Regions from separate parts of the Acinetobacter piscicola genome, predicted to be linked through region 2. Evidence: predicted binding sites of a transcription regulator. Region 2 holds the regulator's gene; each other region holds the start of a gene.

Region 1 (8,305 bases), 1.7 Mb from region 2:
GCAACATGCAGCTGAATATGGCACACAAGCGGTTGATTTACGCCAAGCGAGTCAAGCCGATGTCATTTTTTCTTGCTTACCGACCAGTCAGGAAGTAGATGCTATTTTGGCGCAAGTACAACTCAAAAAAGGCTGCATTTGGGTAGACTGTACCAGTGGTGTACCTGAAGCAGCCAAAGCACAAGCTTTACACTTGGCTGCACAAGGTGTTCATTTCCTAGATGCGCCTGTGAGTGGGCAAACCATTGGTGCAGAAAATGCAACTTTAACTTTTATGGTCGGTGGCGACTCAGATGCTTTTCAACAGGCACGACCTGCCATGCAAGCTATGGGGCAATTGATCAAACACGTGGGTGGATCAGGTGCAGGCTTTGCCGTTAAAGCTATTAACAACATGATGATGGCTGTTCATCTCTGTGCTGCAGCAGAAGGGTTTACCACCCTTAAAGCACATGGGGTAAATTTAAATGAAGCATTAGCCTGTATTAATGCCTCGAGTGGTAAAAGTGGTGTTACTGAAACAGCTTTACCTCAACGGATTTTAAACCGTGAGTTTCCACTGACGTTTGCCCTACCACTTTTAGCTAAAGATACTGGTATTGCAATCGATTTAGTGCGAGAAGCAAAACTTTCAGCCCCTGTGATTGGCTTAACCCAAAGTTTGATCCAAGCTGCAAATGCTTTAGCTGAACCGAATAGTGACTTTTCAACTGCGATTAAACTCTATGAATCATGGAGTAACATCACTTTAGAATAATTAAGCGATTAATTAAAGATTCAACACAAATAATTTTAAAGAGCATGCGCGCACTAACGCATGCTTTTTTCATATTGAAAATTCCATGACTAAAATCGTGAGATGAACATCAATAATGCTTTACTGAGTCAAAATGATTCGTCTTTAAACCCTGATATTAAATATATGAATGAAATATGAATTAAAATTACACATGAATAATTTTTCGCCATTGAAAAACAAAGATTGTCCCCTATAATCTAAATGATACAAGTGACAATCCAATATGTCCAATTGAGGTAAACTCATGAAAAAGTTGTTCGTTACAGCCTTTACATTTATTAGTATGTTAATCGGTTCTTATGCTTTTGCAGCAGATAACGCACAAGAGTGTAAAAAATTGCAAGATGACTATAATGTCATTTATGCATCAAAAGGTTTCTGCTTCAAAGATCCTGAAGCAAAAGCAAAATTTGGCAATGAAAATTGTTTTACGTCAAAACCTAAGTTTTCTGACAAAGAACAACAAAAGTTAGATCAAATTGCTGCGCGTCAAAAAGAATTAAACTGTAAATAACGCTATGATAGACACATTCACAGTTTAAACCGCATAAGCAAGGAATTTAAAATGGCTTACGATGATCAAAATATTTTTGCACGAATTTTACGTGGTGAACTTCCTGCTATCAAAGTCTACGAAGACGAACAAGTGCTGGCATTTATGGATATTATGCCACAAGCCGATGGTCATACTTTAGTCATTCCTAAAACCCCAGCCGTGACATTACTTGATCTACCACCTGATGCAGCAGCATATACTATTCAAGTGGTACAAAAAGTTGCCAACGCCATGAAAAAGGCATTAGACCTCAAAGGAATTGTACTCATGCAGCTTTCAGGAGAGGCCGCTGGTCAGACCGTGCCACATGTGCACTTCCACCTCATTCCAAGCTCAGTACATGAACTTGGCAAGCATGCAGCACAAATGGGCGATAAAGAAAAAATCAAAGCCTTTGCAGAAAAAATCAAAGCTGCGCTTTAAAAAATTTAAAAATAAAGACTAAATCGCAACATCTCAATGAGGCTTTTAAAGCCTCATTTTTTTATTGTGACCCAAATAACTTCCATTCATTCAGCTCTTTTTCATTCTGTTCTTAGCATCGTCATCAAAATGTCATCTCCTCTTCACCCATTTGTAACAAAGTTTGCAGATACTGCACCCAAGTTAGTAAGTATCGTAAAGATTTGTTTCTTACTTACTCAATATAAAAAGTGACAGGGCCATGCCCGACAGAACTGATTTGGAGAAATCTCAATGAAAAAAGTGCTACTCGCTGCCGCAGTTGCATCATTCGGCTTAAGCGCAGCGCAAGCAGCGCCAACATTGTACGGTAAGCTCAATGTTTCGTTAAACCAAGTTCAAAATTATGATTTTGCTGATAATGATGAAACCCAATTAAATTCAAATGCTTCACGTATCGGGGTTAAAGGCGAAGAAGCATTAACAGATCGTATTGCAGCAGTATACCAAGCAGAATGGGCTGTCTCTACAGATGGTTCAGGTTCGGATACAGATTGGAGCGCACGTAACCGTTTTTTAGGTCTTAAATTTAAAGACATCGGTACAGTAAAAGCAGGTAACTACGATTCTTATTTCAAAACTGCTGCGGGCAAGTACCAAGATATCTTTAATGATGACACAAACTTAGACATTACCAAAACCATGCATGGTGAAGAGCGTCTTAAAAATGTAGTAGGCTTTGAAACGGATAAAAACTTAATCGTTCCAGGCTTACAGTTCAATCTAATGGCACAAGTTGGCGAACACAATTCTACTGAATACACAACAAAAGAAAATGATAGTTTCAGTGGCATTTCTACTTCGATTTCTTACGAAAATAAAGAGATCGGTTTAGCTGCTGCAATTGCAGGTAACTTTGCTGTACCAGGTGATTATGCTGCACTTAGTTTAAAAGATGTTGAATCTGATGCTTACCGTGTAACAGGATCATTAGACCTCGGTGCTTTAGGTGCAAAAGGTCTAGTGTTTGGCGCTTTATGGCAACACGCTGAACTCTCTGATTCACCTTCTGCTGCTGCATTGACTGCTGCTAAACTTAAACCTGAAGCTGCATCTGCTGAAGAAAAAGCGTGGGCAATTACTGCTGGTTATACAATTCCTGAAACACCTGTCACATTGAAAGCACAGTATCAATCTGCTGAAACCACAGCAGATGGCATGACTGACCGCACCATTGATCAATATGGTGTTGGCGTAGACTATAACTTCAACAAACAAACTCGTTTTTATGGTGTTTTAGCACAGCAAAAACACGACTGGAAAGCCGAAGACAAGAAAACTGTAGTTGGTGTGGGAATGGAATATAATTTCTAATATCGCCACAACAGCAACAGATAAAAGGAATGTGAGCAATCATATTCCTTTTTTATATGTTCATTTTAAATCCGATGGCTATGTCTCAATACCTATTTTTCTATCATTATTTCAATTAAAACAACAATCTAAGTCATTCCGATATGATGCGTGCTATATTTATTCTTTAGATCATTTTTGTAGTTCATCGCACTATGATATCGAAAGAGATTTAAAACTTAAATCTCTTTAACATGATATTACTTCTATTTTAACACACTGATTTTTCCATACACTTCTTTTGGCATTTCAGCGATTTCCACACATAATTGAATTTCTAAGCCTGATGCTTGATATTGGTCAAAATCTTTTAAACATGCCAATAATTGTGCAGACATCCGTTGACGTTGTTCTAAGGTACGCCCTGTCAGAATGCCTAAACGCACATGAATATACGCTTGATGATTGTCACCAAAACCAATTAAAAAATCTTGATTGGCACGAATACGTGTCTTGATATTAAAAGGATGATCAATTAAACCTGTATCAAACAAAGCATGGTTTAAATTTAACATCAAATCTTGCTGATTCAGCGCTTTAATATTGTCTGAATATTCAACGACCATTTGTGGCACGATACACTTCCTTTTTTGACATTTTGCCAAATTAACGCAAATAACTTAAATCTAAAACACAATATTTTGTTCAATATTGCATCGTACATTATTCAATAAATAACAATGCTAAACGTACTTGATCGTAGCCCATTTTTGGATTCGTCAATTCAACAATTGGACGCAATTTGATTGCACCTTCTTCACTAAAATGGCTTGGATCTTGACGTTTTTGCAATTTTTTATAGATTTTACGGACTTGCTCAAGCACATTTTCATCGGGGCTTGCCACTGAAATATCCAAGCCTTGTTCGCGGTGTAATTTTGCTAAATGGTTAATAATGGTTGCAGGCGTCAAACCACGCTCATTGGCAATATCCTGAATTTCATAACCATTTTCAAATAACTCACGAGTTTCGTCCAATGTTGCTGTCGCGTAATTGGTTTTACCGGCATTTTTCGCTAACTTTTTCTCATTGCGTTGAATTTCAGATGCATTCAATGTCCCCCCACAATGTCGAATAAATGCATTGTGTTGAATAGTTAAATCTTCCTCAGCAAAGTGCTGTTCTGCCTCAGTTGAAAGCTCTTGGAAACGGCGATCCGCTTTAATGGCTAAACTGTCTAATTCTAAGGCTTGTTCATTAAAACCCAGTAAACGCAGACCTTCGATGGATTTCAAACGTGATAATGCGACATAACCTTGCCCTTTTTCAAACGTATGAGACAAGTTAATTTCAGCAGCTTCTAAGGTCATGCCTTGCGATTTATGAATGGTAATTGCCCATGCCAAACGCAGTGGAACTTGTTGTAAACTCGCAATGGTTTTGCCTGCATCGTTGTCTACAGACCAAGTTTCAGGTTCGACCAATAGCGTTGTACCATCTGTAAGTTTTACCTTAGGCAACAATCCCAGTTCATCATCTTCTTCAAAACCGACCACTTCCCCTAAGCTGCCATTGATATAACCCATGTCAAAGTTGTTTTTCACAAACATGACTTTGGCATGTTTTTTCAGGGTTAATTCATCAGGTGCACGAACTGAAGACTTCAGTGTTTCGATCAGTTTTTCATTACCATCCGCCACCGCAACAAATTGGTGTTCTTTGCCTGAAATTTCATTTAAATGTTTATAATTAATATTATCCACATCCATATTGTGGGTATATAGACGTGTATAAGTGTCACCAATATTTTGATTGCGTGTGTTGTGTAAAGCTTGCAAGTGTTGTGGTTGAATGTTTTGCGCGCGAATGGCATTAAGAACATCATTTAATGCCGAATCATCTTGACGATGTTGCTCAGTCAAATAGCAAACACGAAATTTTGCTTCCACCCAAGCATTTGACATAAAACAAAACTTATCACGATTTTTTTCATCATTTTTTCCTACGGGGGGTAACTGGAAAAAATCCCCCGCTGCGATGACTTGAATACCACCAAAAGCTTCATCTGATTCTTTGAAGTATTTTAAGACTTGATTAACCAAATTCAGTTGTTTGGCATGTAACATTGAAATTTCATCAATAATCAAGACTTGGGCATTTTCCAAATGCTCTTTTAAATATTTACGTTCTTTCATACGTTTCAGATCTTCATCTGAAAGTACATCTTTAATACCGATGCCTGCCCATGTATGAATGGTCATCCCATTCATATGCGTTGCAGCAATCCCTGTAGATGCTGTAATCGCCACAGGTACTTTACGCACTTTTAGGTAGTTTATATATTGATTTAAGGTATACGTTTTTCCTGCACCTGCGGAACCTGTCAAAAAGACATTTTCACCTGTTTTCATGAGTTTCAGCGCAGTTTCTTGTTTCATAACAACCTAGACCTTATCAGACCGCTATAGCCTAACGATTTTTGACAAAAAAGTTAAGTTTTTATGCCAAAATCCGCTCATCAACCCGCCGTTTACGTAGCATCAAATTAAATTCAGCAATAAAAGCATAGACTTTATTCAGACAACTTTCATCTGCTGCACGATTGCTTGGGTATTTTAACTGATCAAAATACAATTGATCATCTTTGTACACACAGCCCAACGTCAAACATTGTGCAGGATATTGCTCTGGATAAATGTGAAAAGCGACATATTCTTGTGCCAACATACGCTCAGTATATGAATGTGCTAAACAATGTTTATAGTCGACAGACTCTTGAATGACGCGCTCTAATTCATGTAATTCTTCAAAGCACCAACCTTCAAAATAAATGATCGGCTCAGGTGAAATCGCTTGCCAACTTTCAGTTTCAATTCTACTTTTTAGATAATTTAAAGTGCTATCAAATTCAAATTGCTGATGCCATTCATATGCTTGCTGAAATAAACCTTGCCAAGTCAAATTCTTATTTACAAAACGCTGCTGTGCAAAATGATCCAGTAAATAGTCTGCTACATAAGAATCAAACACACTGATCGAACGCTGCTGCTGTGTAAAATGATATTTAAAATATTGTCGGAACGCGATGACTTCTGTTTTAGACTGTTTTAAAGCCTTAAAAAAATCATGTTGTTGATGCGTTTTAGGATCAATAAAATCCCATAATTCTGTCGGTAAAGTCGAAATAATATGTTGTAAAAACAACATATAGGCTTGCATCACTCGGCTGAGTTTTACATAACATTTTTTCAATAATTTGGGATTATTTTTTGAAAGAATATGCACTAATTCTAGCCACTCTTCGATATATAACATCGAAGCACTAATAGCATTTTTTTGATCTAAATGTTCCCGACTTTCATTTAAACGATATTTTTGATTTTCAGGATTTAAGAACCACTGTTGCTCAAGCGATAAATGACGGCAGTCGGACAAAAATAAACGTCCTGCAATATTTTCAAAATATTTTAAGGTCAGTAAAATGACTTGTGGATGTATATGACTACAATCTAAAAAGCTCAATGCCGTAACTGCAACACGTACATTTGGGCTTTGAATCACTTGGCTGAGCCATAAATTCAACTCAAGCTTTTGTTTGAAAATCCAATTGACTGCTTTGCTTTGATAAAACACAGGTAACCGTGCGAGTTGTGAATCATCCCAATACAGACTTTTTGCATCTAAAAAGTGTTTTTTATCCAGTAAATCCTGATATTGCCAATAGCCTCGATGCATCAATTTTGCATAAGCAAGCACATGCGGTTTTTCAATGGCATGTTGTCGTAATAACTGAAAATCTTGTTGATGATCAATCAGATTCATCAAACTAAATTGTTCAGGATAAAAACATTGCACTAAACAATAAATGTCTTGAGGTAAAAATTGTTGTGCAGAAAAGCATAACTCCTCATAGCTTGAAATGAGCTCATTTACAGCAATAAATTGTTCACCTTTTATGGAGTTTACCAAACATAAATGTTTGATATTTAACTCAACCTCTAAAGGGACTTGTACCCCATGTTCTGCAAATGCAGTTAAATGTGGCTGATCATAATAATGTTGCTGTATCAATAACTGATCAATCAATACTGCATCTGGTACTGAAATATTGTAAATAAATTGTTCTATACGATTTTCAGCATCGACCCATTGAAAAGCTTGCTCCATCAAGATTTGACGCAACACTTGCACATTGGTTTTTACTGTTGTCGGATGCTGTGCTAAACGATTGCCTGTAAAAAATATCATGTCTTGTAAAATAAATTTTGAAATTTTTTCTACAGCAAGTGCATCTTGTACATGTAACTGCAACATTTCACTTTCTTGATTAAAATCAATTATCAACAAACCATTTGCTATAGAGATCCGCTTATTTTTCTCATCAATTTGCAGCATATTCTGTGCATGAATATGTTGTAAATAACGCCATTGTTCTTGAAAAATAGAGAACAATGCTGGAGCAATTTTTAATAATTGTTGTGCTGTCCACTGATGTGGAGGTATATGCTGTTGATCATCAAATGGCAACATATGGATCTGTTTCTCAACTCAAGTATTCCCCTATACAAACCCATTATAAGCCTTCTATTTTAAAGATTTGTTCTATTTTCAATTTTATTTTTTATGAAAAACTTTTCATTATTTCATCTAAACACTTCGTAAATTAAAACTAAATCATTAATTCTATTTATTTTTATTTGGTAGGTGTTTCGTAGGTATAAAAAAACCTGTGCTTAGACAATACTCATTCTTAAGGTGATCATCACCTGTTGGATGATTAATAACAAAATGGTAGAAGGAATCGCACCATGGCTTTTAAAAATATTGCAGATCAAACAAACGGCTTTTATATTCCTTGTGTTTCATTATTTGGACCCGGCTGTGCCAAAGAAGTCGGTATAAAAGCACAAAATTTAGGTGCTAAAAAAGCACTTATCGTGACCGATGCCGGTTTATTTAAATTTGGCGTTGCCGACATTATTGTTAATTACTTAAAAGATGCTGGCGTAGACAGCCATGTTTTCCCAGGCGCAGAACCCAATCCAACAGATGTTAACGTTCACAATGGTGTGAATGAATATAATGAAAACGGCTGTGACTTTATTGTTTCTTTAGGTGGCGGCTCATCGCATGACTGCGCGAAAGGGATTGGCTTAGTCACAGCAGGTGGTGGACATATCCGTGATTATGAAGG
Region 2 (8,305 bases):
CTCTAATTCTTCGTATGTTTCACCCTCGACGGTTGCACCCAGCGCTACACCAGCATTATTAAAGATCATATTAACAGAGCCATGATCTTTCACCGTTTCTTCTGCCCAAGCCTTAACTTCAGGCTGTTTTGCTACATTTACTTTTTTTGATGTTACTCGTACATCATATGCTTTTAATAATTCAACAGTTTCGGCCAAGCCCTTTTCATTGACATCACTGATGGACAAATGACAACCTGCTTTTGCTAATAGAACTGCCAATTGTTGTCCCATACCTGAGCCTGCACCTGTAATTGCAGCGACTTTATTTTTAAAATTTTTCATTGAGTTTCCTTGTTTGAATTCTTTCTGTATGTACTTTTTCTATACATACACTCACAGCTACACTATAATTTTGACAATGACTATTGTCAATATAATATGTTAAGCTTTTCAATGTTGATGAGTTGCTCAGAAGTATGACGTAAATTTCAACTATTTTTATTGATCAAATATTGCTATTTGCACACTTAATTTGGCACAAATTCATATGACTACACACGTATTAAATGAAACGATGCAACATGCTCAGAACGAAAATACATCTAAAAAAATGGTAAAAGAAAGACAATTTAAAGGTATGTCTCTTTCTGAACGAAAGTTAGCTCGCCGTGAAAAACTGATTGAAGCGGGTATTGAAACCTATGGCACACAAGGATTTTTTTCAGTTACCGTGAAAGACGTCTGTAACGAAGCTAAACTGACTGAACGCTATTTCTATGAATCTTTTAAAAAAAGCGAAGAGCTATTCCAAACTATATTTTTACAATTGATTGATCAATTGCAACACAACGTGATGCAAGGGGTAATGCAAGCTTCTCCTGAACCTAAAAAAATGATTCATTCGGGCTTATTTGCATTATTTTCTATGCTCAAAGCTGACCCACGTATGGCACGCATCATTTATGTCGATGCGATGTTGGTGCAAGAGTTGCACAATCAGGCAACAATCCATGAAACCATGAGTCGCTTTGACCGTATGATTCAAGCTTTTGTCATGTTAATGATGCCGCAGATCAACCACAGCGAACAGGAAATTTCATTGGTCTCGACTGGCTTAAATGGCTATGTTACACAAATTGCAGTACGTTGGGTCATGGGTGGTTTTAAACTTTCTGTCGAACAAGTCGTCTTTGCCTGTGAAGCGGTATTTTTTTCATTATTAGAATCTTTTTCTGAAAAACAAAGTGCTTAAATATACCTGAACTTCTCAACCTTTAAATTTTTCATCCCGATATGAAAAATCAATGTCGACCATTATTTTATGGATTTAGCATACAAATTCAAAAGTTTTGTCACAAAGTTTTGCAAAAAATAGCCAATATGTTTTTTTTGCAATGATACTGTCATAATTAATCTTTGTAATAAGCCTGTCATAAATAATAAAACGGTACACCGTTCATACATAGGATATTGCGTTGTGAAAGATGACTATATTTTAATCGTCGATGACGAACTTCCAATTCGCGAAATGATCCATACCTCATTAGATATGGCAGGTTTCCAATGCTTACAAGCAGAAGATGCCAAACAAGCACATCAAATGATTGTCGATCAACGCCCTTCACTCATCCTATTAGACTGGATGATGCCTGGCGGAATTAGTGGTGTGGACTTGTGCCGCCGCTTAAAACGTGATGAGAACTTGGCTGAAATCCCTGTAATTATGCTCACTGCACGAGGTGAAGAAGATCATAAAGTGCAAGGCTTAGATGCAGGCGCTGATGACTATATGACTAAACCCTTTTCAACGCGTGAATTGGTTTCACGTATTAAAGCCGTGCTACGTCGTGCCAATGCACTTAGTGGTGAAAAATCAATTGATGCCAATGGTCTAATTCTCGACCCTGTCAGTCAACGTGTAAGCTTTGGTGACAGTATTTTAGAAATGGGACCAACAGAATACCGTTTATTGGCTTTCTTTATGACTCATCCTGAACGTGCATATACACGTGCACAATTGCTTGACCAAGTCTGGGGCGGTAACGTCTATATTGAAGACCGTACTATTGATGTACATATCCGCCGTTTGCGCAAAGTATTAGAACCCTATGCTGCAGATCGTTACGTACAAACCGTTCGCGGTACAGGCTATCGTTTTTCGACACGTGCTGATGTCGCTTTAGGCTAAATTTAGGTCAGTTTTTTTATGTATGAACCCTACCCCGTCCCAGATCTTGCACGTGAACATAAACGATTTCGTTACAGCAGTTTATGGACTTTTGCTAAACAAGATTTAAGACTGTTAGCATTTTTATTCGTCATCGGATGCTTTATCGGTTTTGGGATTGGGTACTTTTGGCTCTGTATTTCGTTCTCTTTTGCAATTTTTTTTATTTTGCAACTTCGCTCGTTATATTTGGTCAATGAGTGGATTTCTAACCGTCCTTATGATGTACCACCGAATTTAAATGGAATTTGGGGTGCATTGCTATTTAATGTGTATCGTGCCCAACGTCAAGAACGTGTTGTTCAAGCCGAAATGGTCGGGTTAATTGATCGGGCACAATCATCCTTGGTTGCGTTAGCAGAAGCTGTCGTTTTAACTGACGAGTTACATCAAATCGAATGGTGGAATCCTGCGGCTGAAAAATTACTTGGCATCCAAATGCTTGATCGTGGTCGCAATTTATTGACCATTATTCGCCAACCTGGATTTATTGAATATTTTAACAATATTGATCAATATCCTGACGGAATAAAAATAAAATCAACGGTTTATGACGAGCATTATGTACAGATCAAACTCACTCGCTTCGGCAGTGAAAGTCGTTTATTGGTCGCTTATGACGTAACCCGAATTCATAACTTAGAACAAATGCGTAAAGACTTTGTCGATAATATTTCACATGAATTACGCACACCGCTCACGGTTCTCAGTGGTTATATTGAAACATTTACTGATCAAGAAGATTTAAACCCACGTTGGAAACGTGCTTTTGATCAAATGCAATCACAAACGCGACGTATGAATGCCCTAGTGAATGATTTATTGCTCTTGTCACGTCTTGAAGGCAATAAACAAATTGCTAAAAATCAAATCATTGAAATGCCGAGTTTAATGAATCAATTATTTGATGATGCGCAAGCCTATAACGTCGATTATGGACATACGCTCAATTTAGACATCGACAGCCATTGTGACTTGATCGGCTCTGATACTGAACTTGCGAGTGCTTTTAGTAATTTAATTACCAATGCCATCAAATACACGCCTAAAGGGGGCTCAGTTACAATGGGATGGCATGATGATGGGTTACATGGTTATTTCACAGTACAAGATACAGGGATCGGTATTGACCCTAAACATTTACCTCGCTTAACTGAACGTTTCTATCGAGTGGACAGTGCACGTAGCCGACAAACAGGTGGCACAGGTCTAGGTTTAGCGATTGTGAAACACGTACTGATGCAACATAATGCTTATTTAGAAATTGATTCTATTGAAAATCAAGGCTCTACATTTAGAGTGGTATTCCCTAAAGAACGCTTATATAACCCTGAATAATTTTTGTTCTAATCTACATCTTAGAATAAACAAAAGGTGAAGAATATAATCCTCTTCACCTTTACTCAAACTGAGTATTTTTAAATACTTATAGGATATGCCCTAAAGCCTCACCCATGACAACCACGGAGTTCGCTTTAAATTGTGCATCCCAATTCATTTTACCTTGTTCAAATAAAACGATCGCGGTTGAACCTAAATAGAAGCGTCCTAACTCATCACCTTTTTCAAGTTTTAACTCATGATGGTTGAGTTCCAAGCGACCCGATGGTTTCACTTTACCTGTTGCTACGGTTTCAATACCAGCAACAATCATTGCACCCACCAAAACAACGGCCATACGACCTAATTCTGTATCAAACAAACACACCATACGTTCATTACGGGCAAATAAACCTGGCACATTTTCCGCAGTCGTTTTATTGACAGAAAATAATTCACCCGGAATATATAACGTTTCAGTTAATGTTCCTGCAAAAGGCATATGCACACGATGATAATCACGTGGTGACAAATAGACGGTCGCAAATTCACCATTTTTAAACGGTGCTGCAAGCTGCGGATCACCAATCAATTTTTCAACTGAAAAACTTTGACCTTTGGCTTGAAATACATCGCCTTCTTTCACTTGACCTAATTGGGAAATTGCACCATCCGCAGGTGAAACAATACTATTTGCATCTGTATCAATTTCACGCACACCCTCTTTTAAAGCACGGGTAAAAAACTCATTAAATGATTTATATTTTAATGCATCACTTTGCTGTGCAATCGACATATCAATGCCATATTGTGCTTTAAATGCTTGAATAACGACATTTTTAACCAATGGATTTTCACTAGCTGCAAGTTTACCCACCACACGGCTGAGTTGTTGTTGCGGTACTAAATTTTGAGCACGAATAAAAAGTTGTTTTTTTAAGTTTGAGGTTAGACTCACGAAGGTGATTCTCCACTAATAATAGGACTGTCGAGGCGGTTGCCCCATTCGCTCCACGCACCATCATAAGCTTGAATGTTCCAACCGAGTAATCGACCTAAGATATACGCTAAGCCTGAACGATGATGTGATTGACAATACACCACCACAGGTTGATCTAAATGAAAGCCCAATTGTTCTAAACGTTGTTGCGTGCGTTCTAAAGGATGCAATTTTAAATGATTTTGACGATTAATTGCAGTACTCCATTCAAAATGTCGTGCATTTGGAATATGACCACCGCGTCTTGCTGCTAAACGTTGTCCTGTATATTCTTCTGTCGTACGACAATCCCAGACTTGTACTGCATTTTGTTGTACTTTTTCTAATAATTGATCATATTCGATTCTATATTTTTCTATATTTTGCAAATCCACCTGAACCAAATTTTCTACTTTTGTGAATGCTTCAACCTCAGATGAAGTTGGCAAGCCTGCACCTAACCATGCATGAATACCGCCATTCAGTAAACTGACATGTTCAAAGCCTAAACACTGTAAGTTCCAAATCAAACGCCCAGCCCACGCACCGCCTTCATCATCATAAACCACCACATGATGCTCAGGAGAAATGTTTAAGTAGTCTATTAAAGCAGCTAAACCTTGTTCATCAGGCAATAAACCCGAAGCATGTTCTTCTTGTCGCACTAAATACTGTGGCTTAAGATGTAGTGCATATGGAATATGTAATTGTTCATAAACCGAGCTACGGCTTAAATCAACAATGCGTAATTTTTCATGTCCTAAGTAAGGAACAAGCTGTTCAGCTTCAACCAACAAATCAAAATTAAAAATGGGAGCAGTCATACGATTTTTTGAATTTTAGCAGGATTATTTTAACCATCTTAGCATAGTCTTTTTTAGGCTTTAGCTGATTTCCTGCATTTCTTTAGCAAAAAATCAGCTATCGTTTTTCTTCTAATTGCTTGGCTCAGCAATTTCAAAAACCTGACGTAGATAGGCTAAAAAGGTATCGTTATCCGTCATTGTTTTTCCTGGACTGTCAGAAATTTTTGCCACAGACTGACCATTACACTCCACCAATTTTAACACGATATTGAGCGGTGTTTGTCCCATATCATTGGTCAAGTTAGTGCCAATCCCAAAACTGACTTGGAAACGGTCTTTAAAATATTGGTAAAGTGCCCAAGCGCGTTCTAAATCCAAACCATCACTAAAAGTTAACATTTTGGTTTTGGTGTCAATTTTGAGTTTACGATAATGCTCATATGCTTTATCTCCCCACGCAAATGGATCACCACTGTCATGACGTAAGCCATCAAATAATTTGGCAAAATATAAATCAAAATCACGTAAGAATGCATCCATTCCCACAACATCTGTGAGGGCAATACCTAAGTCACCACGATACTCTTGCACCCATGTTTCTAATGCTGATTTTTGAAAATCTCGTAGACGTACATCTAACGCTTGGAAAGCTTGTAAAAACTCATGTGCCATGGTGCCTATTGGAAAAATATTGAGTTCTTTCGCAATGAGAACATTACTGGTTCCACGGAAAACATTAGGTGCCGCTTTATGAAAAGTTTGAATCACATGGCGTTGCCAATCTAGACTATAACGGCGACGTGTCCCAAAGTCAGAAACTAAAAATGGCGGATCATTTGATTGGATCTGTGCTTCATATTTTTGCATCAGAACCACTTTGGCTTGTAAACGACGCTCACCTTCTGCCAAGACCTCATCTGAACGAATACGGCGAAAATAGAGTTCATTGACAATAGCCAATACAAAAATTTCAAACATCATTGCTTGAACCATGGGACCTTCTATCCAAATGTCCAAACGTCCTTCTGCATCAATACCTGCTTTAATAAAACGGCGCTTGAGTTGAAATAATTCTAAATAATCAACAAAGTCACTTTTGATAAAACGTAGCGTGCGTAGATATTGTAATTCGTCTTCTTTAAAGTTGAGCTGACAAAGATAATCTAGCTGTTCATTCAAATCATCTAAAATATCCGTCAATGGATATACGGTATCTTGTAAATTTCGGCAACGGAAATGGTATACGCTATGTGTTTGTGGAAATTTATGAAGTACCACTTGCAACATTGTAAATTTGTACAAATCCGTATCAAGCAATGACTGAATGATGGGTTGCATATTCGATCCAATTAATCTGTATCTTCTCACTATAAAAACTTAATCAAAACTTGCAAATCAAAAAATAGATGATCTTGCGTTTTTAACAAAAATCTGACGACTTTCAATTTTTAAATATCGTGAAATACTCAAATAGTTATAATTATATTATAATAAAATAATATTTAATATTTTATCATTAATATATATTGAAATTAAATATTTTTTTAATTAACATTAAATAAGATATAAATGTATTTAAAAATGTCAAAATCTAAAAATACTTTTTATATTTTCAAAATAAATGGGGTCAAATTAGGAAATCCTTATGTCAAAACTTAATTTAAGTGCATTAAATGAAATTGATGGTTTTATCGCAGCAGCATTAGTCGACAGCTCAAGTGGTTTAGCACTAGGAGCTGTAGGTACAGGCTTAGATTTAGAACTTGCAGCAGCAGGAAATACTGAAGTGATTCGTGCAAAGCGCAAAGTTGCAAATGCACTAAAACTTAATGATAAAATTGAAGATATTCTAATTACTTTAGGCAAGCAATATCACTTGTTACGCCCTTTAGACCGTAATGATGAGTTATTTTTATATTTGGTTTTAGATCGTCAAAAATCTAACCTTGCGATGGCACGCCATGAATTACGTGCCTTTGAAAAAGAACTTGATTTTTCTTAAGTAGAATTAGCTACCACCACATTTCGTGGTGGTAGTTTTATCATTTTGCTAAAATAACTAAATGAACATTATTATTTAATTTATTGATTTTTATCCGCAGTATTATTTTTCAATTTGGTCGCATAATCTACGCCATGTGATTGTAAGTATTCACGGATCAGTTGACGTACAACTTGCGATGGTGTGATATCTTGTTGGTTACATAAGTCTTCAAATGCTTTCTTTTTGATCGGATCAATCAAAATAGTCAATCGTGCAGTTTTATTTTCCATGCGTCTCTCTTGTATGATTGATTATAACTAAATTATAATTTAATTATAATTCAAATTCATCTATTTTTTATACACTTTACATTTCTTCAATATTTTTGAATAGCGAAAATTTGCAAAAAAAAATTATTCAATATTATCTAGGCTCTAGACTAGCAAAATGATTATGTTAGTCTAGAATCATGATAGAAAACAGTAAATTAAGTCACTACAAGATTAAAAAAATTATTCAATGCTTTTGTGTTGATATTCCTGCTTCCAAAACAGCCTTATTACTCAATTTAAATCGTAATACGATTAACTATTGGTACATGCTTTTTAGAGAAACTATCTATGATCATCAAACAGATTTAAGAGCTAAGTTTGTTGGTTCAATAGAAGTAGATGAAAGCTATTTTGGAGCGAAAAGGCAACGTGGGTTTCATGGAAAGTTAAAGCGTGGTCGTGGGACTCTAAAACAGCCAGTATTTGGAATATTCGAACGTAATGGGCGCGTCTATACTGAAATCGTACCTGACTGTAAAATGAAGACTTTACAAGAGGTTATCATTGGTAAAGTTTCACTTGAGAGTGTGATTTATAGTGATGGATGGCGTGGCTATAATGGTCTTGTTGATGTGGGCTATTCAAAGCATTTTAGGGTAAATCACGGAGCAAATGAGTTTGCTAGAGGAGAATGTCATATAAATGGAATAGAATCATTTTGGAGCTTTTGTAAAA
Region 3 (8,305 bases), 880 kb from region 2:
AAATAAAATCAATGGTGTGAGCTATCCAATGGAAATGCATTTGGTTCATGCTAATGCACAGGGTGAGCTAGCAGTGGTTGCAGTGATGTATCAAAAAGGGCAAGAGAATGCAAGTTTAGCGCACACGTGGAAAAATTTACCGAAGCAAGCAGGGCAGATGCTTAACTTAGAAGAAACTGAAAAAGCTGCAAATTTTTTGCCTAAAAAACTAGATTATTACCGTTTTAATGGCTCTTTAACGACACCACCATGTACAGAAGGGGTGCGTTGGATTGTATTAAAAGATATTCAAACTGCATCTGAGGCACAGTTTGATGAATTTAATCAACTGTTAAGTCATCCAAACAATCGTCCTGTACAGCCTGTGAATGCACGCGTTGTTTTAGAATAATTTATGTAATATTTCCGCTCATACTTTGTGCCTGCCAGTAGATATAAAGTTGAGTGGAAGTAATTAAAATTTAAATAAAAGTAAGATGTTGATGTGACCGCATTGGCATGAATAATAAAATTTATGTTGCATTCATTACGATGGCTTTTCTATTGGCTGAAACATGGCTTATATCCATCTGGATATTTAAAAAAATAAAGAGGATGTGTAGCTGTGATTAAGATCAAGCTAGAAAAGAATGATCTTTGTTGGAATTTTATTTTATCATGGCTGTATTTTTTTGATTGTTGTGACCTGATTAGCCATGTCTTTTGATATTAAAGTGACTCAACAGCCTCAAGCTGAATTTCATCCGCAGCACAAAAAACTAAATCAATTGATTCAACAGATTGAGCAACAAAAGCAAGATTTAAAGCTTGGGCAAAATGCACAAAGTGAAATCCAGAGTTATTTGCAGCAAAAATTAGTCCCGATTTATCGTGATTTACATACGATTTTATTCAAGCAACTTGAGCAATTGTGGGCACATTTACAACAGCAAGACTTTTCAAAAGCTGATTTAGAACAACTCGATCACAAACTTACTCAACTTGCTAAGCAACTGAAAAAATCATCGTATTTAAATACAGCACAACTGCAAAAAGTTGTAGAAGTTCATATATTTTATCAACAAAATCATTTATAGCTAAATACCAAATAAATCATTACAGTAATCTTTAAATAATTTATCAATATCTTTAACTCTAAACTTAGTTCGAATCGCCTTGACTCGTGACCACATATTTTCTATTGGATTTAAATCTGGACTATATTTAGGAAGCCACACAATGTAATGGCCTGCACAACGTATCAACTCCTGAAGTCTTTTCCCTTTGTGAAAGGTCGCATTGTCCATAATCAAAACACTGCTTTCTTTCAACTTAGGTAATAAATCCTGTTCAATCCAACATTCAAATACTTCTGTATTCACAGAACAATTAAACACACCAACTGTCAACAATCTATTTTCGATAATTGCACCGATCGCATTACTGCAATTCTTCAACTGCCAGTTAAATTCACCTTCAGCACGTGTTCCTTGAAGGCTATAACTATGAGTTCTGGTACTTTCACTTTGAAAACCACTTTCATCTATGTAAATCAGAGGCAATTTCCCTTCTAAACACTCTATGAGATTTTGAAATTGCTGACGTTGATTTTGATCTGCTTTAGGATGCTTTAACGTCTTTTTTTACGCGATATTCCTGCGGCATGTAATGCATTAAATACCGCATGAGTGCTTACTCCTAAACGTTCAGCTCGCTCATACTGATAATCATCAGGATATTGTTCAACATCCTTCAATATTTGCTCTCTGCTAATTTTAGCTGGACGGCCAGGAATAGGTTTGTTTGTAGTGGACTTTTTCCAGTTCTGAATCGTTTGTATACAGATGTTAAAATGCTGTGCTGCTTTTCGCACAGACATTTCATCTCGAATCATAATTTCTATGACTTTGTCTTTAAAATCTTTTGAATATCCCATATCTCTATTGTTCTATAGTTTTTAGGATTTGGCTATATATAAAAAGTCGAAGAAGGCAAAGAAAAAGTCAATTTTTGAAAATGAACAAGTCGTAGAAAATGAAAATCAGTATTCAAACTTTGAAAATGTAGAATATGCCGTTGATCAGTGTGAAGATTGGGACAATGATCAGTTTCAGCGTGAACGTGAAGAACATCAACGTAAGCGCTTACAGTTGAAGCGTGAGCAGGCTGAGAAGTTGGCGGAGCAATCTTTAAAAACGGTGTATTTAAAAATCACCGCCATGATTCATCCTGACCGTGAACCTGATGAGGTTAAAAAGTTAGAAAAAACTGAACTTCAGCAAGTGGTAAATCAGGCGTATGAGCAACAGGATTTATTTTATTTATTAAAGCTTCAATTACAGCTGGAAACCAATCAGGGCAAAAGTCCAAAGGCTTTGACGGACGAGCATTTAAAGTTTTATAAAATGGCATTGGATGCACAAAGTCAACGTTTGGCGAGTCAGATTGATGATATTACCGATGCTTTGCATTGGAGTGAAAAGCCGAAGCCGAAAAATATGCAGGTGAAAGATGTGTATAAGGTAATTGATGCGGATGTTGTGGCGTTAAAAGAACAAATAAAGTGGGAAAAGGAACGTTTGAAATATATGGGGAAAGTAAAAGGGTTGGAAGTGTTGTTGAGGAATGGAGTGCTTTGATGTTTTTTATTAAAAGTACGTTTCCCTCTCCTGAGCAAATTTTAAAGCAGTGCTTTAAAATTTGCTCAGGAGAGGGACTTCATTGCGAAACTCATACAGACATTAAATCCAATGATGTTCCCTTTCTTTGTGGTGAAGGGGCAGTGATGTGTGCTAATAAAAACGGAGAGTTTAAATCTCTTTCAAAAGCTCCACCACAGTATTTGTATATAAGCATAAGTTAATTTCTACTAGACTATATTTCATATCTATATGATTGTTTTATCAGAGAATTCAAGGCGTATTATTAAATCAATTTAATCCCTCCCAACCTCCCTTTAAAAAGGGAGGAGCTGTCACGTAATTCATTAAATCACATGACATTTCCCTCTTTTTCAAAGAAGGGTTAGGGGAGATTTAAAAAACTCAAGAAACCGAATCATCCAAATTCGGCGCTAACCAACGTTTCGCCTCATCCAACGTCCAACCTTTACGCTTTGCATAATCTTCTAGCTGATCGCCTGCAATTTTGCCCACGTTAAAGTACTGGCTTTCAGGGTGTGCATAGTAGAAACCGCTGACAGATGAAGGTGGCCACATTGCAAAGCTAGTGGTCAATTGCGTACCAATCTTGTCAGTCGAACCGAGCCAGTCAAACAATGGCGCTTTTTCAGAATGCTCAGGGCAAGCAGGGTAGCCCGGTGCAGGACGGATTCCCACATACTTCTCTTTAATCAATTCTTCATTGCTTAAAGTTTCAGATGCTTGGTTGCCCCAGAACTCTTTACGGATGCGCTCATGCAAATGCTCCGCAAATGCTTCGGCAAAACGGTCACCTAATGATTGCGCCAAAATTGCAGAGTAGTCATCGCCTTTGGCTTTGTACTCATTCGCCATTTCTTCTGCGCCAAAGATGGATACCGTGAAACCGCCCAAGTAATCTTCCGCAACACCTTTAGGCGCAACAAAGTCAGCCAATGACAAGTTTGGTTTACCTGTAACCTTATCTGATTGTTGACGCAAATGATGGAAAGTATGCGTCACGGCTTGCCCATTTTCTGTATAAACTTCAACAGAATCCGCAGCAGAACGGTTGGCAGGGTAAATACCAAAGACAGCACGTGCATCAAAACGTTTGTTATCGATGATGTCTTTTAGCATTTTCTGGGCTTGTTCATACAAGTCAGTTGCTGCTTCACCGACCACTTCATCTTTTAGAATTGCAGGGAATTTACCTGCCAAGCTCCAAGAAATAAAGAACGGCGTCCAATCGAAGTATTCAACCAAAGTTTCCAATGGATAATTGGTCAGCGTTTGCGTACCAATAAAGTTTGGCTTCGCAGGTTTATTCGCTACAAAGTCAATTTTCAAACCATTTTCAATCGATTCTGCATAAGACAGCTTAGCGGCTTTCGGCTGTTTGTTGGCAATACGTTCACGCACTTTTTCATATTCAGCACGGGTTTCTGCTACAAACTTCGGCTTCATTTCTTTAGAAAGTAGTGTGGTTGCTACACCTACGGCACGAGAAGCATCAGCAACATAAATGACTGCATCATTTGAATATTGCGGGTCAATTTTTACAGCTGTATGTGCTTTAGAAGTCGTTGCACCACCAATCATGAGTGGAACATTAAAGCCTTTACGTTGCATCTCTTTGGCAACAAAGACCATTTCATCCAAAGACGGTGTGATCAGACCGGACAAGCCGATGATATCAACTTTCTCATCAATCGCAGTTTGCAGAATTTTCTCCGCAGGCACCATCACGCCAAGGTCGACAATGTCATAACCATTACAACCAAGAACTACGCCTACAATATTTTTACCGATGTCATGTACGTCACCTTTCACGGTTGCCATCAGGACTTTACCCTTAGATTGGCCAGCTGTTTTTTCCGCTTCAATGAACGGGTTCAGCCAAGCTACAGCCTGTTTCATGACACGTGCAGATTTCACCACTTGCGGCAGGAACATTTTGCCTGAACCGAACAAGTCACCAACCACGTTCATGCCGTCCATCAGCGGACCTTCAATCACATCGAGTGGACGTTTAGCTTTCAGGCGTGCTTCTTCAGTATCTTCATCAATGAAAGTGGTGATGCCTTTAACGAGGGCATGTTCAAGACGTTTCTCAACTGGAAGTTCACGCCATTCCAAGTTTTCAACTTGTTTTTGCGCTGCGCCTTGACCGCGGTATTTCTCAGCCACTTCAAGCAGCTTTTCTGTTGCTTCTTGATGGCTTTCACCTTGGTTTTGGTTCAAGATCACATCTTCAACTGCAGTTTTTAGTTCAGCGTCAATATCGTCATAAATCGCCATTTGACCTGCGTTTACGATCCCCATGGTCATGCCTTGCTTAATGGCATGGTAGAGGAAGACCGAGTGAATCGCTTCACGGACTGGCTCGTTGCCTCGGAATGAGAATGATACGTTCGACACACCACCTGAAATCATCGCATGCGGCAAGTTTTGCTTGATCCAACCTGTCGCTTCAATAAAGTCCACAGCATAGTTGTTGTGTTCTTCAATCCCTGTTGCAACAGCAAACACGTTCGGGTCAAAAATGATGTCTTCAGCAGGGAAGCCCACTTCATTAACCAACACATCATAAGAACGCTTGCAGATTTCTTTTTTACGTGCGGCAGTATCTGCCTGACCTTGTTCATCAAATGCCATGACAATCACGGCAGCGCCATACTGACGGCATAGGCGTGCTTTATGCACAAACTCGTCATAACCCTCTTTGAGTGAGATCGAGTTAACAACCGCTTTACCTTGTACGCATTTCAAACCTGCTTCAATGATGTCCCATTTAGATGAGTCGATCATGATTGGCACACGTGAAATTTCAGGCTCAGATGCTACAAGATTCAGGAAGTGCACCATTGCGCCTTCTGAATCCAACATGCCTTCATCCATGTTGATGTCGATAATCTGCGCGCCTGCTTCAACTTGTTGCTGTGCAACATCTAAAGCTTCGGCAAAGTTTTCTTCACGGATTAGGCGTAAGAATTTTTTAGATCCTGTGACGTTGGTACGTTCACCGACATTCACAAACAGCGAATCTTCGGTAATGTTGAACGGTTCTAAACCACTTAAACGGCAAGCGGGTTTAGTTTCAGGCACGCTGCGTGGTGCAATGTCTTTGACTGCATTGGCAATGGCACGAATATGATCAGGCGTGGTACCACAACAGCCGCCTGTAATATTAATTAAACCACTTTCAGCAAACTCTTTAATAAAGGCAGCGGTTTGTTCAGGCGTTTCATCATAACCACCAAAGGCATTCGGTAAGCCAGCGTTTGGATGTGCAGAAACAAAGGTATCGGCAACATCTGCAATGGTTTTGACGTGTGGACGCATGGCATCTGCACCTAAGGCACAGTTGAATCCAATAGATAACAAGTCGCCGTGACGCACAGAGTTCCAGAATGCTTCAGCGGTTTGACCTGTCAATGTACGGCCAGAGGCATCGGTAATAGTACCTGAAATCATCAATGGCAATTCATAGCCGATTTGTTTAAAGACTTCTTTGACTGCAAAAATTGCTGCTTTACAGTTTAAGGTATCGAATACAGTCTCAATCAGCAGAATGTCCGCACCGCCTTCAATCAGGGCATGTGCAGCTTCAATATAATTTATTTTTAATTCATCAAAGGTAATATTACGAAACGCAGGGTCGTTTACATTCGGTGAAATAGAACAAGTGCGTGAAGTCGGCCCAAGCACACCTGCAACAAAACGCGGCTTTTCAGGGGTTGAGTATTTTTCACAAGCGGCTTTTGCAATGCGTGCTGCTTCACGGTTGATCTCTGTAACCAAATCTTCCATATGATAGTCAGACATCGAAACACGTGTGCCATTGAAACTGTTGGTTTCAATGATGTCTGCGCCAGCATCCAAATACGCTTCATGAATGCCTTGAATGATTTGTGGTTGAGTTAAGACCAAAAGGTCATTGTTGCCTTTTAAATCCGATGCCCAGTCGGCAAAACGCTCACCACGATAGTCGGCTTCTTCAAGTTTATGACGCTGAATCATGGTACCCATTGCACCATCAATAATCAGAATCCGTTGAGCAAGTAGCTCTTTTAAGGTGGTAAGCGTGGACATAAATAACCCAATCCGATGGAATATAAAATCGGCATATATGTTAGCAGAATTCACATCAGTTTTATTGCTATTCATGCCACTTGGCGATGGAAAATATTTTTTATTGCTTTTGTGGAAAATTGAGAGGCTTTTTTGTTTGAAATTTCATCTAAATGTCATGATAGGTCGCTATGCTTAGTTTGCAAAAATAAAATTATGACATTTTTTATGGCAAATATTACAAATATTTCAAATTGTTGAAATATTTAAATGAATATAAATTGCAGGTTTAAAGCATGGTAATTGTTTGATTTTTTATGAGTAAGTATCAAATACAGATATTCTTAGCCCATTTATTATCTGATAATTAGGCAGAAATGTTGCTTTATATGACAGCTATTTGTCATATAATTGTCACAATTTAATTGAACAATAAGCGCATTCTATCATCCGCTTAAAACGTCTGCATGAATTCTAATTTACCTCCCGTTTCAGATTCATCACAATCGTCGCATTCAAGTAAATCGACGAATGTTCATGTTCCGACACCCAAGTTTTTTATGCCGGTGTTTTTAACGCTTATTATTTCAACACTTATTTATATCGGTGTTCAGCTTTCTGCTGATTTGGCACATGTGCCACCTTTGAGCTTATATTCTGTTGTACTGCTTGCAACAGCTTTGTTCATTGCATTGGGGTTTGAGTTTGTCAATGGTTTTCATGACACAGCCAATGCCGTTGCAACAGTGATTTATACCAACGCACTTCCTGCACCTGTGGCAGTGATGTGGGCGGGTTTCTGTAATTTCCTTGGGGTAATGGTAGCAAGTGGTGCCGTAGCCTATGGGATCATTGCATTATTGCCTGTTGAACTGATCATGAATGTTGGTAGTGGCGCAGGTTTTGCCATGGTCTTTGCGATGCTGATTGCTGCAATCATGTGGAATTTAGGAACATGGTTCTTAGGCATTCCTGCATCAAGTTCACACACTTTGATTGGTTCTATTCTCGGTGTGGGGATCATGAACTACATTTTGCATTCTTCTAGTGGTGCAAGCGGTGTAGACATGGATCAAGTCATTAAAGTCGGTAAAGCACTTTTATTCTCTCCATTGATTGGTTTTGCTTTTGCAGCAGTTGTTTTCTTGATCGTTAAAAAGATTTTTAAGAAACAACTTGAGTTATTTCAACCACCTGAAGGCAATAAACCACCACCACCATTAATTCGTGCGATTTTGATTTTCACTTGTACAGGTGTGAGTTTTGCGCATGGTTCAAATGATGGGCAAAAAGGTATGGGCTTGATCATGTTGATTTTGATCGGTTTGGTGCCATTGGCTTATTCTTTGAATAAAAATTTAGATCAGCAACATTTACAATCTTTCTCACAGTTGTCTGAACAAACTGCGACTGCAATTTATGCACAGCATTCAGATATTCCAGATGAGCAAGCACGTAATACCATTACCAAATATATTCAAACCAAAGAAATTACGCCTGAAGTCGTACCTGCTTTGGCAAGTTTGACCGATCATTTAGGTGAGCGTGTTGGCAAGTTTGGTGATTTAAAAGATATTCCTGAAGCTGAAGTTTCATCTTTACGTAATGACATG

What was found. The regulator PhoB, encoded in region 2, activates phosphate uptake and scavenging genes when phosphate is short. The targets are predictions, from matches to a motif close to TGTCATNAANCTGTCATAA.
Region 1: the regulator PhoB is predicted to act here: its motif matches at 1,898-1,916, upstream of G0028_RS09380 (porin).
Region 3: the regulator PhoB is predicted to act here: its motif matches at 7,080-7,098, upstream of G0028_RS05130 (inorganic phosphate transporter).

Annotation. Positions count from the first base shown of each region.
Region 1 is NZ_CP048659.1:1,911,079-1,919,383, reverse strand. Features, by position in the region: gene G0028_RS09395 (NAD(P)-dependent oxidoreductase) at 1-757, shown strand, start outside; gene G0028_RS09390 (YARHG domain-containing protein) at 1,083-1,313, shown strand; gene G0028_RS09385 (HIT family protein) at 1,365-1,778, shown strand; gene G0028_RS09380 (porin) at 2,052-3,131, shown strand; gene G0028_RS09375 (5-carboxymethyl-2-hydroxymuconate Delta-isomerase) at 3,377-3,736, opposite strand; gene G0028_RS09370 (AAA family ATPase) at 3,834-5,549, opposite strand; gene G0028_RS09365 (hypothetical protein) at 5,611-7,641, opposite strand; gene mdh (iron-dependent methanol dehydrogenase) at 7,920-8,305, shown strand, end outside.
Region 2 is NZ_CP048659.1:177,186-185,490, reverse strand. Features, by position in the region: gene G0028_RS00910 (SDR family NAD(P)-dependent oxidoreductase) at 1-324, opposite strand, end outside; gene G0028_RS00905 (TetR/AcrR family transcriptional regulator) at 557-1,234, shown strand; gene phoB (phosphate regulon transcriptional regulator PhoB) at 1,460-2,170, shown strand; gene phoR (phosphate regulon sensor histidine kinase PhoR) at 2,189-3,547, shown strand; gene asd (archaetidylserine decarboxylase) at 3,636-4,487, opposite strand; gene G0028_RS00885 (sulfurtransferase) at 4,484-5,332, opposite strand; gene pncB (nicotinate phosphoribosyltransferase) at 5,444-6,652, opposite strand; gene G0028_RS00875 (roadblock/LC7 domain-containing protein) at 6,960-7,316, shown strand; gene G0028_RS00870 (CopG family transcriptional regulator) at 7,397-7,588, opposite strand; gene G0028_RS00865 (IS1595-like element ISAcra1 family transposase) at 7,768-8,305, shown strand, end outside.
Region 3 is NZ_CP048659.1:1,052,844-1,061,148, forward strand. Features, by position in the region: gene G0028_RS05095 (carbonic anhydrase) at 1-391, shown strand, start outside; gene G0028_RS05100 (hypothetical protein) at 696-1,076, shown strand; gene G0028_RS05105 (transposase) at 1,077-1,562, opposite strand; gene G0028_RS05110 (IS630 transposase-related protein) at 1,610-1,915, opposite strand; gene G0028_RS05115 (hypothetical protein) at 1,944-2,618, shown strand; gene G0028_RS05120 (hypothetical protein) at 2,618-2,842, shown strand; gene metH (methionine synthase) at 3,024-6,713, opposite strand; gene G0028_RS05130 (inorganic phosphate transporter) at 7,160-8,305, shown strand, end outside.